Regions from separate parts of the Streptomyces speibonae genome, predicted to be linked through region 1. Evidence: riboswitches for the same ligand, from Rfam matches in the RefSeq annotation. Region 1 holds a riboswitch; the other holds the start of a gene.
What was found. A riboswitch is a leader RNA that binds a small molecule or an ion and turns the genes downstream of it on or off. The one in region 1 is predicted to bind thiamine pyrophosphate.

Region 1 (7,175 bases):
TGGCGCGTCCTCACCTTCCTCCTGCTGACCGTGGTCAGCGACACGGGCGCCTACGCGGTCGGCTGGCGCTTCGGCAGCCACAAGCTCGCCCCGCGGATCAGCCCCGGCAAGACCCGCGAGGGCCTGCTGGGCGCGATCGCCTTCGCGATGGCCGCGGGCGCCCTGTGCATGCAGTTCCTGATCGACGACGGCCGCTGGTGGCAGGGCGTGCTGCTGGGCCTCGCGGTCGCGGTCAGCGCCACCCTGGGCGACCTCGGCGAGTCCATGATCAAACGCGACCTGGGCATCAAGGACATGGGCACGCTCCTGCCCGGCCACGGCGGCATCATGGACCGCCTGGACTCCCTGCTGCCGACGGCGCCGGTGGTGTGGTTGCTGCTGGTGATCTTCGTCGGATCGGGTTGACGGCGAACAGGTACTCTGGAAGGGCTCGCGTGGGAACGCGGGCCCTTTCGTACGTCCCCGCCACCCGCGGGAGGCATCCGGTCCCCGGGCCGGCGGCACGGCCGTGCCGCCGTCCGCGCCCGCAGAACGACCGGACCCCGTCTTTCAGAGGAGTTGCCCGACCGTGGCCCGACCCGCCCCCGGTGAGCTCACCTTCGCCGCACCCCGCGGAGCGAAACGGCCGCCGCGGCACCTTGCCGATCTCACGCCCGCCGAGCGCAAGGAGGCGGTCGTCGCGGCCGGTGAGAAGGGGTTCCGTGCCAAGCAGCTCTCGCAGCACTACTTCGCGCGGTACGCGCACGATCCGGAGCAGTGGACCGACATCCCGGCCGGCGCGCGCGGCAAGCTGCGGGAGGCGCTGCTGCCGGAGCTGATGACGGTCGTACGGCATCTGTCGACCGACCAGGGGACGACGCGCAAGACGCTGTGGAAGCTGTTCGACGGCACGCTCGTCGAGTCCGTGCTGATGCGCTACCCGGACCGGGTGACCATGTGCATCAGCTCGCAGGCCGGGTGCGGTATGAACTGCCCGTTCTGCGCCACGGGGCAGGCGGGTCTCGACCGGAACCTGTCGACGGCCGAGATCGTGCACCAGATCGTGGACGGCATGCGGGCGCTCCGGGACGGCGAGGTGCCCGGCGGGCCGGCGCGGCTGAGCAACATCGTGTTCATGGGCATGGGGGAACCGCTCGCCAACTACAACCGGGTGGTGGGCGCCATCCGGCGGCTCACCGACCCCGAGCCGGACGGGCTCGGGCTGTCGCAGCGAGGGATCACCGTGTCCACCGTGGGCCTCGTCCCGGCGATCCACCGCTTCTCCGACGAGGGTTTCAAGTGCCGGCTCGCGATCTCGCTGCACGCCCCCGACGACGAGCTGCGCGACACCCTCGTCCCGGTGAACACGCGGTGGAAGGTGCGCGAGGTGCTCGACGCCGGGTTCGAGTACGCGGCCAGGTCGGGGCGGCGGCTGTCCATCGAGTACGCGCTCATCCGGGACATCAACGACCAGGCGTGGCGCGGTGACCGGCTGGGACGGCTGCTCAAGGGCCGCCCCGTGCACGTCAATCTCATCCCGCTCAACCCGACGCCCGGCTCCAAGTGGACCGCCTCCCGCCCCGAGGACGAGAAGGCGTTCGTGGAGGCGATCGCCGCGCACGGTGTGCCGGTGACGATCCGGGACACCCGTGGACAGGAGATCGACGGGGCGTGCGGTCAGCTCGCCGCGACCGAGCGGTAAGGTGACCCGAGTAAGTCCTAGGTAAGTACAACCTCATATTCCGACAGGGGAGCGCCACAGCGCTGAGAGTGCGGCACCGGCCGCAGACCCTCCGAACCTGGCCCAGGTCATTCTGGGTAGGGAGATCGGTCATCACTCGAGCTGTTGCGCCCTGCCCGGGACTCCGCCCAGGGGTCCCGGGCAGGGCCGCGTCTCTTCCTGGTCACCCCCAGGAGGAATCAAGTGGGCATCACCAAGAAGGTCACCGTCCTGGCCGTCGGGCTGGGACTGGTCACGCTGTCCGCGTGCGGGTCGTCCGACGACGGCGGCAGCGCCGGCGGCGGCGGGTCGAGCACCGTGACCCTCGTCAGTCACAACTCGTGGGCCGTGTCCGAGGACGTCGTCGCCGCCTTCGAGAAGGAGTCCGGCCACAAGCTGAAGGTCCTCGAGGACGGCGACGCCGGGCAGGCCGTGAACAAGGCCGTCCTGACCAAGGACAACCCCCAGGGCGACGTCTTCTTCGGCGTCGACAACACCCTGCTCTCCCGCGCCCTCGACAACGGGCTGTTCCAGCCGTACGAGGCCAAGGGCGCGGACAAGGTCCTGCCCGGCTACCGCGCGGACGGGGACAAGCACCGGGTCACCCCCGTCGACACCGGCGACATCTGCGTCAACTACGACAAGGCGTGGTTCAACGAGAACGACCTGACCCCGCCGAAGACCTTCGGCGACCTGATCAAGCCCGAGTACAAGGACCTCCTCGTCGTCGAGAACGCCTCCACCTCCTCACCCGGCCTGGGCTTCCTGCTCGGCACCGCCGCGAAGTACGGCGACGAGGGCTGGCCGGAGTACTGGAAGAAGCTCAAGGCCAACGGCGTCAAGGTGGTCGACGGCTGGGAGCAGGCCTACAACGAGGAGTTCTCCGGCTCGGCCGGCGGCAGGAAGGCCAAGGCCGACCGTCCGCTCGTCGTGTCCTACGCCTCCTCGCCGCCCGCCGAGGTGATCTACGCCGACCCCAGGCCGGAGACGGCGCCCACCGGCGTGGCCGAGGGCACCTGCTTCCGCCAGGTCGAGTACGCGGGCCTGCTGGCCAACGCCAAGAACCCCGAGGGCGCGAAGGCGCTGCTCGACTTCATGGTCGGTAAGCGGTTCCAGGAGGACATGCCGCTCAACATGTTCGTGTACCCGGTGGTGGAGGGCGCCGAGGTGCCCGAGGAGTTCACGCGGTTCGGGCCGCAGGCGAAGGAGCCGCAGACCATGGACCCGGCGAAGATCGCCGAGAACCGTGACCAGTGGGTCAAGTCGTGGACCTCGCTCGTACTGAAGTGACGCGAGCCGCGGCCGGACGGCGCGGGAACGCGGCGCGGCTCGGTCTGATGGCCGTGCCCGTCGCGTTCTTCGCCGTCTTCTTCGCCTATCCCGTCGCCGCGATCGTCGCGCGCGGACTGAAGACGGACGGGAGCTGGCAGCTCGGGCGGATCGGGGAGGTACTGGCCCAGTCCGACGTCCGGCAGGTGCTGTGGTTCACCACCTGGCAGGCCGTCGTCTCCACCGCCCTCACCCTGCTGATCGCCCTGCCCGGCGCCTATGTCTTCGCCCGCTTCGACTTCCCCGGCAAGCAGGTGCTGCGGGCCGTGGTCACGGTGCCGTTCGTGCTGCCCACGGTCGTCGTCGGTTCGGCGTTCATGGCGCTGGTCGGGCGCGGCGGGCTCCTCGACGCGGTGTGGGGGGTGCGCCTGGACACCACGGTGTGGGCGATCCTGCTCGCGCACGTGTTCTTCAACTACGCCGTCGTCGTGCGCACCGTGGGCGGCCTGTGGGCCCAGCTCGACCCGCGGCAGGAGGAGGCCGCACGGATGCTCGGCGCCTCCCGGTTCGCGGCCTGGCGGACCGTCACCCTGCCCGCGCTCGCGCCCGCCGTGGCGGCCGCCGCGCTGATGGTGTTCCTGTTCACCTTCACCTCCTTCGGCGTGGTGCAGATCCTCGGCGGACCGACCTTCTCCACGCTCGAAGTGGAGATCTACCGGCAGACCTCCGAGATCTTCGACCTGTCCACGGCCGCCGTGCTGACGATGATCCAGTTCCTCGCCGTGGGCTCGATCCTCGCCCTGCACGCCTGGACCGTCCGGCGCCGGGAGACCGCGCTGCGGCTGGTGGACGCCTCGGTGACCGCCCGCCGGCCGCGCGGCGCCGGGCAGTGGGCGCTGCTGGGCGGAGTCGTCGCCACCGTCGCCGTACTGCTCCTGCTGCCCCTCGCGGTGCTGGTGCAGCGTTCCTTCGAGGGCGCCGGCCTCGGCTACTACCGGGCGCTGACCGAGGACGACGGCGGGGTGTTCCTGGTCCCGCCGGTCGAGGCGGTCGGCAACTCGCTCCAGTACGCCCTCGCCGCCACCGCCATCGCCGTGGTGATCGGCGGTCTCGCGGCCGTCGCGCTGACCCGGCGGGACGCGGGACGGCTGGTGCGCGGGTTCGACGCCCTGCTGATGCTGCCGCTCGGGGTGTCGGCGGTGACCGTCGGGTTCGGCTTCCTGATCGCCCTCGACGAGCCGCCGCTGGACCTGCGCGCCTCCTGGATCCTGGTCCCCCTCGCCCAGGCGCTCGTGGGCGTGCCGTTCGTCGTGCGGACCATGCTGCCGGTGCTGCGGGCGGTGGACGTGCGGCTGCGGGAGGCGGCGGCGGTGCTCGGGGCGTCGCCGTGGCGGGCCTGGCGCGAGGTGGACCTGCCGATGGTGCGGCGGGCGCTGCTCGTCGCGGCCGGGTTCGCCTTCGCGGTGTCGCTGGGGGAGTTCGGGGCGACGGTGTTCATCGCGCGGCCGGAGAACCCCACGCTGCCGGTGGCCGTGGAGCGGTTGCTCGGGCGGCCCGGAGACCTCAACTACGGCCAGGCGATGGCCCTGTCGACGATTCTGATGATCGTGTGCGCGGTGGCGCTGCTGGTGCTGGAGCGGCTGCGGACCGACCGGACCGGGGAGTTCTAGATGCTGCTGAGCCTTCAGGGCGCCACCGTCCGCTTCGGCGGCCGGGCGGTGCTGGACGCGGTCGACCTGGCGGTGGCCGAGCGGGAGATCGTGTGTGTGCTCGGGCCCAGCGGCAGCGGCAAGTCGACGCTGCTGCGGGCCGTCGCGGGTCTGCAGCCCCTGGACGCCGGGCGGATCCTGCTCGACGGGCAGGACCAGTCGGGCGTGCCCCCGCACCGGCGCGGGGTGGGGCTGATGTTCCAGGACCACCAGCTCTTCCCGCAGCGTGACGTGGGCGGCAACGTGGCGTTCGGGCTGCGGATGCACGGCGCGTCACGGGCCCGGCAGGCGGAGCGCGTGGCGGAGCTGCTGGACCTGGTGGGGCTGCCCGGGGCGGCCGGGCGGGCCGTCGCCGCGCTGTCCGGGGGCGAGCAGCAGCGCGTCGCGCTGGCCCGCGCCCTGGCCCCCAGCCCCCGGCTGCTGATGCTGGACGAGCCGCTCGGCCAGCTCGACCGGTCGCTCAGGGAACGGCTCGTCGTCGAACTGCGCGAGCTGTTCGGGAGGCTGGGCACCACCGTGCTCGCCGTCACCCACGACCAGGGTGAGGCGTTCGCGCTTGCCGACCGGGTGGTGGTGATGCGGGACGGGCGGATCGCCCAGTCCGGCACGCCGCTCGAGGTGTGGCAGCGCCCGGCCGACGCCTTCGTGGCGCGCTTCCTCGGCTTCGAGAACGTCGTCGAGGCGGCCGTCGGGGACGGGGCCGCCGTGACCCCCTGGGGCAAGGTCCCCGTGCCGGACGGCGCCCCGCAGGGCACGCGGGCGCTGCTGGTGCGGCCCGCGGGGGTCCGTCTGGTCCCGGTCGAGGAGGGGCTGCGCTGCACGGTGGCGGCGCGCACCTTCCGGGGCACCCATGTCGCCGTGCACCTCCAGCCCGAGGACGCGCCCAGGCTGGAGGCGGCCTGCCCGCTGCGGGCCGCGCCGGAGGTCGGGGACGAGGTCGGCGTGGAGTTCGACGAGGCGGAAATCGCCGTGCTGGGGTGACGGCGGCTGCCTAGGGTGTGCGTCATGACTCAACTCGCGTACGACCGTTACTGCCAGGAGATCGCCGGTCAGGTGGCGCTGCTGCGGACCGTGGTGACGTCCGGCGCCGATCTGTCCGCACCGGTGCCGACCACCCCCGAGTGGTCCCTGGAGCAGCTCGTACGGCACGTCGGCGGCTCCCTGCGCTGGGCCGCGCTGATGGTGCGCACCGGGGCCGAGGACGAGATACCCGAGGAGCGGGTGCCCGAGTACGACGGGCCGGAGGAGTGGGGCGACCGCGGCGCGCTGGACGCCTGGCTGGCCCGGTCCGGCGAGCTGATCGTCGGCGACCTGCGCACGGCCGGGCCGGACGCGAAGGTGTGGAGCTGGGCGGACCTGCCCCACGCCGGGTTCTGGGCCCGCCGTATGACGCACGAGCTGATCGTCCACCGCGCGGACGCGGCCCTCGCCGCGGGACTGCCCTTCGAGGTCGCGCCCGACGCCGCCGCCGACGCGATCGACGAATGGCTGGAGATCGTCGTGTGGGCGCAGCGCACGGATCCGGAGGACTCGGTGCACGAGCTGCGCGGGCCCCGGCGCACCCTCCATCTGCACGCCACGGACACCGGCGCGGACACCCACGCGGAGTGGCTGATCGAGCTCACCGAGGAGGGTGTCTCCTGGCGCCGGGACCATGAGAAGGCCACGGTCGCCCTGCGCGGGCCGCTCACCGCGGTGCTGCTGGCGTTCTGCCGCCGGGTGCCGCTGGACGCCCCCGAGGTGGAGGTGCTCGGCGACCGGGAGCTGCTGGAGTTCTGGCTGGAGCGGGCGACGTTCGGCTGAGCGTCCGGCACGACGCAACGGCCCGCCCCCCGAGGGGGACGGGCCGCTCCTGTGTCCGTGCGGGATCAGTGCTCGCTGTTCGCCCCGCGACGGCGCATGCCGAAGAAGACCGCGCCACCGCCGATCGCGACCAGCGCGCCCGCGACACCGGCGATCAGGCCGGTGTTGGAGTTGGCGCCGGTCTCGGCGAGGTTGGACTCACCGGCCGGGGAAGGCGCGTTGCCCGACGTGTCCGCCGGCGGGGTGCTCCCGGTCTCCGCCGCCGGCTCCGACTCGGAAGCCGACGGGGTCGGAGACTCGGACTCCTCGTCCTCCGGGGTCGAGGGAGTCGCGGGAGGAGGCGTCGAAGCCGGGGGCTCCTCCTCCGTCTCCTTGCACGGGGTCGACGGGGTCGTCAGGTTCGGCTTGATGTCCTCGTCGACATAGGGCTTGGCCTTGACGTGGATGCGGTACTCGGCGTTCGGCTTCCAGTCCTCCTCGAAGGTGATGGTGGTGCCCTCACGGCTGCCCTTGACCACCTGCTCGCCGATCTTCTTGATGTCGGCGCCGTTGTTCTGCAGGAACACGGTGACGGTCGCGGGGACACCGGCCGGGTCGACGTCGGTGACGGTGATGACACCCTTGTCACCGTCACACTCGGCCTCGGCCGAGAACTCGTTGATGTTGCAGGCCGCCGCGCTGCCGGCAATGCCGAG
Region 2 (7,175 bases), 3.9 Mb from region 1:
ACCGCACGCGCGGCCGCCGCGCGTTACGCCCGCGCTGATGCACGCGCCCTCCGCCGACCTCACGCCCCGACTCCACACATCGCATCCGGGCGGACGCACACAACCGTCCGGGGACACGTAACGCCACACACGGACGCAGCGCACTCCGCACTCCGCCCACCTGGGCACCCGCGTCCGTCGGACGGTGGCGTGGACCTCCGGTACCAGGAAGTGGCGGACCCCACGGGCCCGGAACGGCGGCCCCATGGGCCGCCGGCAGCGGGCCCCACAGGCCGGGTGGGCGGCTGCCCCCACGAGCCGGGCCGGTGGCCCCCACGGGCCAGGCCATGGTGCACCTCCGGGCCCGGCAGTGGCGGGCGCGACGGGTTCGAAGCGGCGGACCCCACGGGCTCGGAGCGGCGGCGCCTTCGGCCGAACGACGGCGCGCACCTCCGGGCCGGACAGCGGCGAGCCCTGGCCAGTCCAGGGGAAAAACCCCACGAGCCGGGTGGCGGCGGACCCCACGGGCCCGGAACAGCGGCGCCTTCGGCCGAACGACGGCGCGCACCTCCGGGCCGGACAGCGGCGAGCCCAGGCCAGTCCAGGGGAAAAACCCCACGAGCCGGGTGGCGGCGGACTCTACGGGCTCGGAGCGGCGGCGCCTTCGGCCGAACGACGGCGCGCACCTCCGGGCCGGACAGCGGCGAGCCCCACGGGCCGGGTGGGCGGCTGCCCACACGAGCCCGGGCCAGGCAGTGGCGGGCCCCCTGGCGCGGAGCGGCGGGGCCCGTGGGCCGGGTGGCGGCGGATTCCACGGGCCGGGGGGGTAACAGGGCCCGCGGTCCCGGGGCGGGTGCCCCGGGGCCGTCAGGCGGTCGGTGGGGGGCTCAGACCGCGAGGGCCTGGGCGCGGCGCTTCACCTCCGTGCCGCGGTTCTCGCTGAGCGCCTGGGCGGGCGTGCCCGGCAGGGACGGGTCGGGGGTGAAGAGCCACTCCAGCATTTCCTCGACCGTGAATCCGTCGTCCCGCAGCAGCGTCAAGGTACCCGTCAGGCCCTTGACCACCTTGTCCCCGTCGATGAAGGCGGCGGGAACGTGCAGCGCGCGGTTCTCACCCCGGCGTACGGCGATGAGCTGGCCCTCCTTGACCAGCTGCCGGACACGCGTCACCTCGACGCCGAGCCGTTCGGCGATGTCGGGGAGGGTGAGCCAGGCGGGGACGAGAGCATCGATCTTTGCGTCAATCTCGGTCACGGGAACAAGCCTGCCACCTGCCACTGACAGTCGGAAGTCAGCCCCCGCCGCCTGGGCGGACGCGCCGGACGATTCACGCCGTCGCCGACTTCAGGGGCCGTCCGGGGTCGGCGATCAGCTCCGGGTCCATGGCCGTCCCCGCCTCGATGAGCCGGCGCCCCTGTGCCAGGTCCCGGGGCCGCCCGACCGCGAGCAGCGCGACCAGCCGGGAACCGCGCAGCCAGCACACGCTCCACGCCGGCTCGGCCGGGTCACCGCGCCGGACGGTCCGGTCGGCGTCCGCGTGGTGTCCCGCGTACTGGACGAAGCGTCCGAACTGCTCGGACCAGAAGTACGGCACCGGGTCGTACACCGCCGGCGCCCGGCCCGCGGCCTGGCCGAGGATGTTCGCCGCAACCGTGCGCGGCCCCTGGAGGGCGTTGTCCCAGTGGTGGACCAGCAGCCGCTCGCCGTAGCGGGCGGACGGGAAGGACGCGCAGTCGCCGACGGCGTACACGTCGGGCACGGAGGTCATCAGACCGCTGTCGGCCACCACCTCGCCCCGCTCGCCGAGCGCGACCCCCGAGCCCGCCAGCCAGGCGGTGGCGGGCCGGGCCCCGATGCCGACGACCACGGCACCCGCGGGCAGCCGCGTCCCGTCGTCCAGGACGACCTCACCGGGCTCGACACGCGCCACGCGCGCGCGGGTGCGCAGGGTGACCCCCGCCTCGGCGTACCAGGCGGCCATGGGGTCGGCCACCTCCGCGGGCAGCACCCCGGCCAGCGGCCGTTCCTCGGCCTCCACGACGGTGACCGCGCAGCCCGCCTCGCGGGCCGCCGTGGCGAACTCGGCGCCGATCCAGCCCGCGCCGACCACCACGATGTCGTGCTGCCGCGCGAGGACCGGCCGCAGCCGCTCGGCGTCGTCCAGGGTGCGCAGCAGATGCACCCCGGGGACGCCCTCCGAGCCCGGCAGCCGCACCGGTTCCGCGCCGGTGGCGATCACCAGGACGTCGTAGGGGACGACTCCGGCCTCCGTGTCCAGCTCGTGGTCGCCGGGACGCAGGCCCAGCACCTCGCAGCCGAGCCGCAGTTCGACGCCGAGCTCTTCGAAGTCCACGTCGAAGGCCGAGCTCTCGGCCGTGCCGAGCAGGACCGCCTTGGACAACGGCGGCCGGTCGTAGGGCTGGTGGGGCTCCGCGCCGATCAGGGTCACGGTGCCGGTGAAGCCCTGCTCCCGCAGGGCGGCCGCGGTCTGTACACCGGCCATGCCCGCGCCCGCCACGACGACACGCCGCGGCTGGGAACGTCCCGGTTCCTGCGTCTGCTCGCTCACCCGGTCACCTTAGACATCCGGCCCGGCTTCGACGGGTTCGGATTCCTCCACCACGCTCGTCCCGCTGCCCGGCTGCGACTCCCACTGCCAGCTCTCCTCCAGCCGCACCCGCCCGTCCGGCAGCTCGACGACCGTCGACACACAGTGCCCGCAGGACGTGGTGCCGTCCCGCTTGAGCTGGACGTAACGGAAGTCCAGCCGGTCCCCCGCGCGGGTGCCGACCAGGTGCCCGCGCACGACGTCACCGCCCGCGTAGTCGGCCCAGATCTCGCCGTCCCGCTCGTGGTAGACGAACCGGGTGCGGGTGCCGACCTGGCCCGGAGCCTGGTCGGCCACGGGGGCGAGGACGAGTCCGTCGAGCGAGCGTGCCACGCGGAGGCTCCCTTACAAGCGCGTTGACCCGAGGGCTAGGGTGGCCAACGTAAAGCACTCGCGGGAGCCCGGACGCACCGGGCTGAGAGGGAGGCTGGCGGCCTCCGACCGTACGAACCTGATCCGGGTCATGCCGGCGAAGGGAGGGGCTGGACGCCCATGTCGCCCACGCGTACCTCAGACGTCCTCGTCGTCGGGGGCGGAATCATCGGACTGGTCACCGCCTGGCGGGCCGCGCAGCGCGGTCTCGCCACGACCGTGGTGGACCCCGAGCCGGGCGGCGGCGCCGCCCAGGTGGCCGCCGGGATGCTGGCCGCCGTCACCGAACTGCACTACGGCGAGGAGACCCTGCTCGGCCTGAACCTCGCCTCCGCGCGGCGCTATCCCGCCTTCGCGGCCGAGCTGACCGAACTCACCGGCCACGACCTCGGCTACCGCAGATCCGGCACCCTCGCCGTGGCGCTGGACGCCGACGACCGCGCCCACCTGCGGGAGCTGCACGCCTTGCAGCAGCGCTCGGGCCTGGACGCGCAGTGGCTGTCCGGACGCGAGTGCCGGCGCCTGGAGCCGATGCTGGCGCCGGGGGTGCGCGGCGGGCTGCGGGTGGACGGCGACCACCAGATCGATCCGCGCCGGCTGGCGGCCGCCCTCGTCACCGCGTGTGAGCGCTCCGGCGTGACCGTGCGCCGCGCGTGGGCCGAGCGGCTCGTCGTCACGGGCGGCCGCGCGACGGGGGTCGTCACCGCCGACGGTGCCGAGCTGGGCGCCGGCCAGGTGGTACTCGCCGCCGGCAGCCTCAGCGGACGGCTCGCGGGCGTCCCGCCGGACGTGCTGCCGCCCGTGCGCCCCGTGAAGGGGCAGGTGCTGCGGCTGACCATGCCCGGGCACCACGGGCCCTTCCTGAGCCGGACCGTGCGCGCCGTGGTGCGCGGCAGCCATGTCTACCTCGTGCCGCGCGAGAACGGCGAGCTGGTGATCGGCGCGACCAGCGAGGAGCTGGGCTGGGACACCACGGTGACCGCGGGCGGCGTGTACGCGCTGCTGCGCGACGCCCATGAACTGGTTCCCGGGATCACCGAACTGCCGCTCGCCGAGACCCGCGCCGGACTGCGCCCCGGCTCCCCCGACAACGCGCCGCTGCTCGGCCCGACGGAGCTCGACGGGCTCCTGCTGGCCACGGGCCACTACCGCAACGGCGTCCTGCTGACGCCGGTCACCGGCGACGCCCTGGCGGACGTCCTGACCACCGGTGAACTGCCGCGGGAGGCGCGTCCCTTCACCCCCCGGCGCTTCGGCGCCGCCGTCCTCACGGAGCAGCCCGCATGAACATCTCCGTCAACGGGGAGCGCAGGGAGGTCGCTCCCGGCACGGCCCTCGACACCGTCGTCACCACGCTCACCGCGGCCCCGTCGGGTGTGGCCGCCGCCCTCAACGAAACCGTCGTCCCGCGCGCGCAGTGGCCCACCACCCCCCTCGCGGAGGGGGACCGGGTGGAGGTCCTCACCGCCGTCCAAGGAGGCTGACCATGGCCGACGATCCGTTCGTCCTCGGCGGTACGTCCTTCACGTCCCGCCTGATCATGGGCACCGGGGGCGCACCGAGCCTCGACGTGCTGGAGCGGGCCCTCGTGGCGTCCGGTACGGAACTGACGACCGTCGCGATGCGGCGGGTGGACCCCTCGGTGCACGGGTCCGTGCTGTCGGTGCTGGAGAAGCTCGGCATCCGCGTGCTGCCCAACACCGCGGGGTGCTTCACCGCCGGGGAGGCCGTGCTGACGGCCCGCCTCGCGCGGGAGGCGCTCGGCACGGACCTGGTCAAGCTGGAGGTGATCGCGGACGAGCGGACCCTGCTGCCGGACCCGGTGGAGCTGCTGGACGCGGCGGAGACGCTGGTCGACGACGGGTTCACGGTACTGCCGTACACCAACGACGATCCCGTGCTGGCGCGGAAGCTCGAGGACGTGGGATGCGCGGCGGTGATGCCGCTGGGGTCGCCGATCGGGTCCGGGCTGGGCATCCGCAACCCGCACAACTTCGAGCTGATCGTGGAGCGGGCGGGGGTGCCGGTGATCCTCGACGCGGGCGCGGGCACGGCGTCCGACGCGGCGCTGGCGATGGAGCTGGGGTGTGCGGGGGTGATGCTGGCGTCCGCGGTGACGCGGGCGCAGGAGCCGGTGCTGATGGCCACGGCGATGCGGGGGGCGGTGGAGGCGGGGCGGCTGGCGCGGGTGGCGGGGCGGATTCCGCGGCGGTGGTTCGCCACGGCGTCGTCTCCTGCGGAGGGCTTGGCGGTGCTGGATCCGGAGCGGCCGGCGTTCTGACGGTGCCGGCGTATCGACCGTGCCGGCGTATCGACCGTGCCGGCACCGGCTGGGCCGGGGGGGGCATCGCTTTCCGGCGCTTGCAGGGTGCCGTCTGCGCCCACCCTCCCCCACTCTCGGCTTCGCTCGAGCGGGGGGACCCCCATCGCCCCTGCGGCACGACTGCCCGCAGCTGTGCGCACGGCTGCCCGCGGCTGCGGCGTGCCACAGTGCGGCGACGCACGTCACAGGTCCGCTTCAACGTGGGGACGGCTGGGCGGGAGTGTCGGTCGTGCCTCGTAGACTCGCTGCGTGGACACGACCCTTCAGGACCCTCTGGTCGGGCAGGTGCTCGACGGCCGCTATCGCGTCGACTCCCGGATCGCGGTCGGCGGGATGGCCACGGTCTACCGGGCCGTGGACACCCGCCTCGACCGCGTCCTCGCGCTCAAGGTGATGCACCCCTCCCTCGCCGCCGACGCCTCCTTCGTCGAGCGGTTCATCCGCGAGGCGAAGTCGGTGGCCCGCCTGGCCCACCCGAACGTGGTGCAGGTCTTCGACCAGGGCACCGACAGCGCCTACGTCTACCTGGCGATGGAGTACATCCCCGGCTGCACCCTGCGCGACGTGCTGCGCGAGCGCGGGGCGCTCCAGCCGCGGGCCGCGCTGGACATCCTGGAGCCGGTGCTGGCCGCGCTCGGTGCCGCGCACCGGGCCGGGTTCGTGCACCGGGACATGAAGCCCGAGAACGTGCTGATCGGGGACGACGGCCGGGTCAAGGTCGCCGACTTCGGCCTGGTCCGGGCGGTGGGCTCGGTGACGAACACCACGGGCACCGTGCTCGGCACGGTCTCCTACCTGGCCCCGGAGCAGATCGAGCACGGCACCGCCGACCCCCGCGTGGACGTCTACGCCTGCGGGATCATGCTCCACGAGATGCTGACCGGTGAGAAGCCGCACGACGGCGACTCCCCCGCGATCGTGCTCTACAAGCATCTCCACGACGACGTGCCGCCGCCCTCGGCCGCCGTGCCCGGTATGGCGCGCGAGCTGGACGGACTGGTCGCCACGGCGACCGCGCGCGATCCGCAGGCGCGTCCGCACGACGCGGTGGCGCTGCTCGCGCGGGTCCGCGACGCGCGCGGCCGGCTGGATGACGAGCAGCTCGACGCGGTGCCGCCGCAGGCGCTGCTGTCGGAGCACGACCGGCACGACAACACGGACGACCGTACGAGCGTCATCCCGCGCGCGCTCACCATGGCCCGCCCGCTGCCCGTCAACGAGGACGAGAGCGCGGAGGTGCGGCACACCAGCCGGTTCCAGTCCCCGCCGCCGCTGCCGCCCCGGCGGCGTACGGCGCTCCGGCGCGGCCCGATGGCGATCGTCGTGGCCGCGCTGCTGGTGCTCGGCCTCGGCGCGGGCGTGTGGTACATCAACTCCGGCCAGTTCACCAAGGTCCCGCCGCTGCTGGCGAAGACCGAGAAGGAGGCCCGGGACCGGCTGACGGACGCCGGGCTGGACGTCGGCGAGGTGAAGGAGGCGTACAGCGACACGGTGGAGCGGGGCAAGGTGATCGCCACCGACCCGGAGGCGGGCGCCCGCATCCGCGGCAACGGCTCGGTGTCCCTGACGATCTCCCAGGGCCCCGAGACCGTGCGGGTGCCGGACCTCGACGGCTATGCGCTGGACAAGGCGCGGTCGGTGCTGGAGGACGAGGGCCTGAAGCCGGGCATGGCGACCCGGGAGTTCAGTGAGTCCGTGCCCGCCGGTTCGGTGATCTCCACGGAGCCGGGCAAGGGCACCAAGGTCCGGGCGGGCTCGGCGGTGGCGCTGACCGTGAGCAAGGGCAGCCCCGTGGAGGTGCCCGACGTGACCGGCGACGACCCGGACGACGCGCGGGCCGAGCTGGAGGAGGCCGGCCTGAAGGTGGAGATCGCCGCCGAGCGGGTCAACTCCG

Region 2: linked by a shared signal. The riboswitch ahead of thiO (glycine oxidase ThiO) and the one ahead of AC5L3C_RS10105 (thiamine ABC transporter substrate-binding protein) in region 1 are both predicted to bind thiamine pyrophosphate.

What each region holds. Positions count from the first base shown of each region.
Region 1 is NZ_OZ480260.1:2,319,672-2,326,846, reverse strand. Features, by position in the region: gene AC5L3C_RS10115 (phosphatidate cytidylyltransferase) at 1-405, shown strand, start outside; gene rlmN (dual-specificity RNA methyltransferase RlmN) at 569-1,681, shown strand; TPP riboswitch at 1,717-1,822, shown strand; gene AC5L3C_RS10105 (thiamine ABC transporter substrate-binding protein) at 1,904-2,989, shown strand; gene AC5L3C_RS10100 (ABC transporter permease) at 3,037-4,638, shown strand; gene AC5L3C_RS10095 (ABC transporter ATP-binding protein) at 4,639-5,658, shown strand; gene AC5L3C_RS10090 (maleylpyruvate isomerase family mycothiol-dependent enzyme) at 5,683-6,480, shown strand; gene AC5L3C_RS10085 (LAETG motif-containing sortase-dependent surface protein) at 6,546-7,175, opposite strand, start outside.
Region 2 is NZ_OZ480260.1:6,268,809-6,275,983, reverse strand. Features, by position in the region: gene AC5L3C_RS28200 (Rv2175c family DNA-binding protein) at 867-1,232, opposite strand; gene AC5L3C_RS28195 (NAD(P)/FAD-dependent oxidoreductase) at 1,306-2,547, opposite strand; gene AC5L3C_RS28190 (avidin-fold protein) at 2,557-2,919, opposite strand; TPP riboswitch at 2,970-3,081, shown strand; gene thiO (glycine oxidase ThiO) at 3,079-4,245, shown strand; gene thiS (sulfur carrier protein ThiS) at 4,242-4,442, shown strand; gene AC5L3C_RS28175 (thiazole synthase) at 4,445-5,239, shown strand; gene pknB (Stk1 family PASTA domain-containing Ser/Thr kinase) at 5,531-7,175, shown strand, end outside.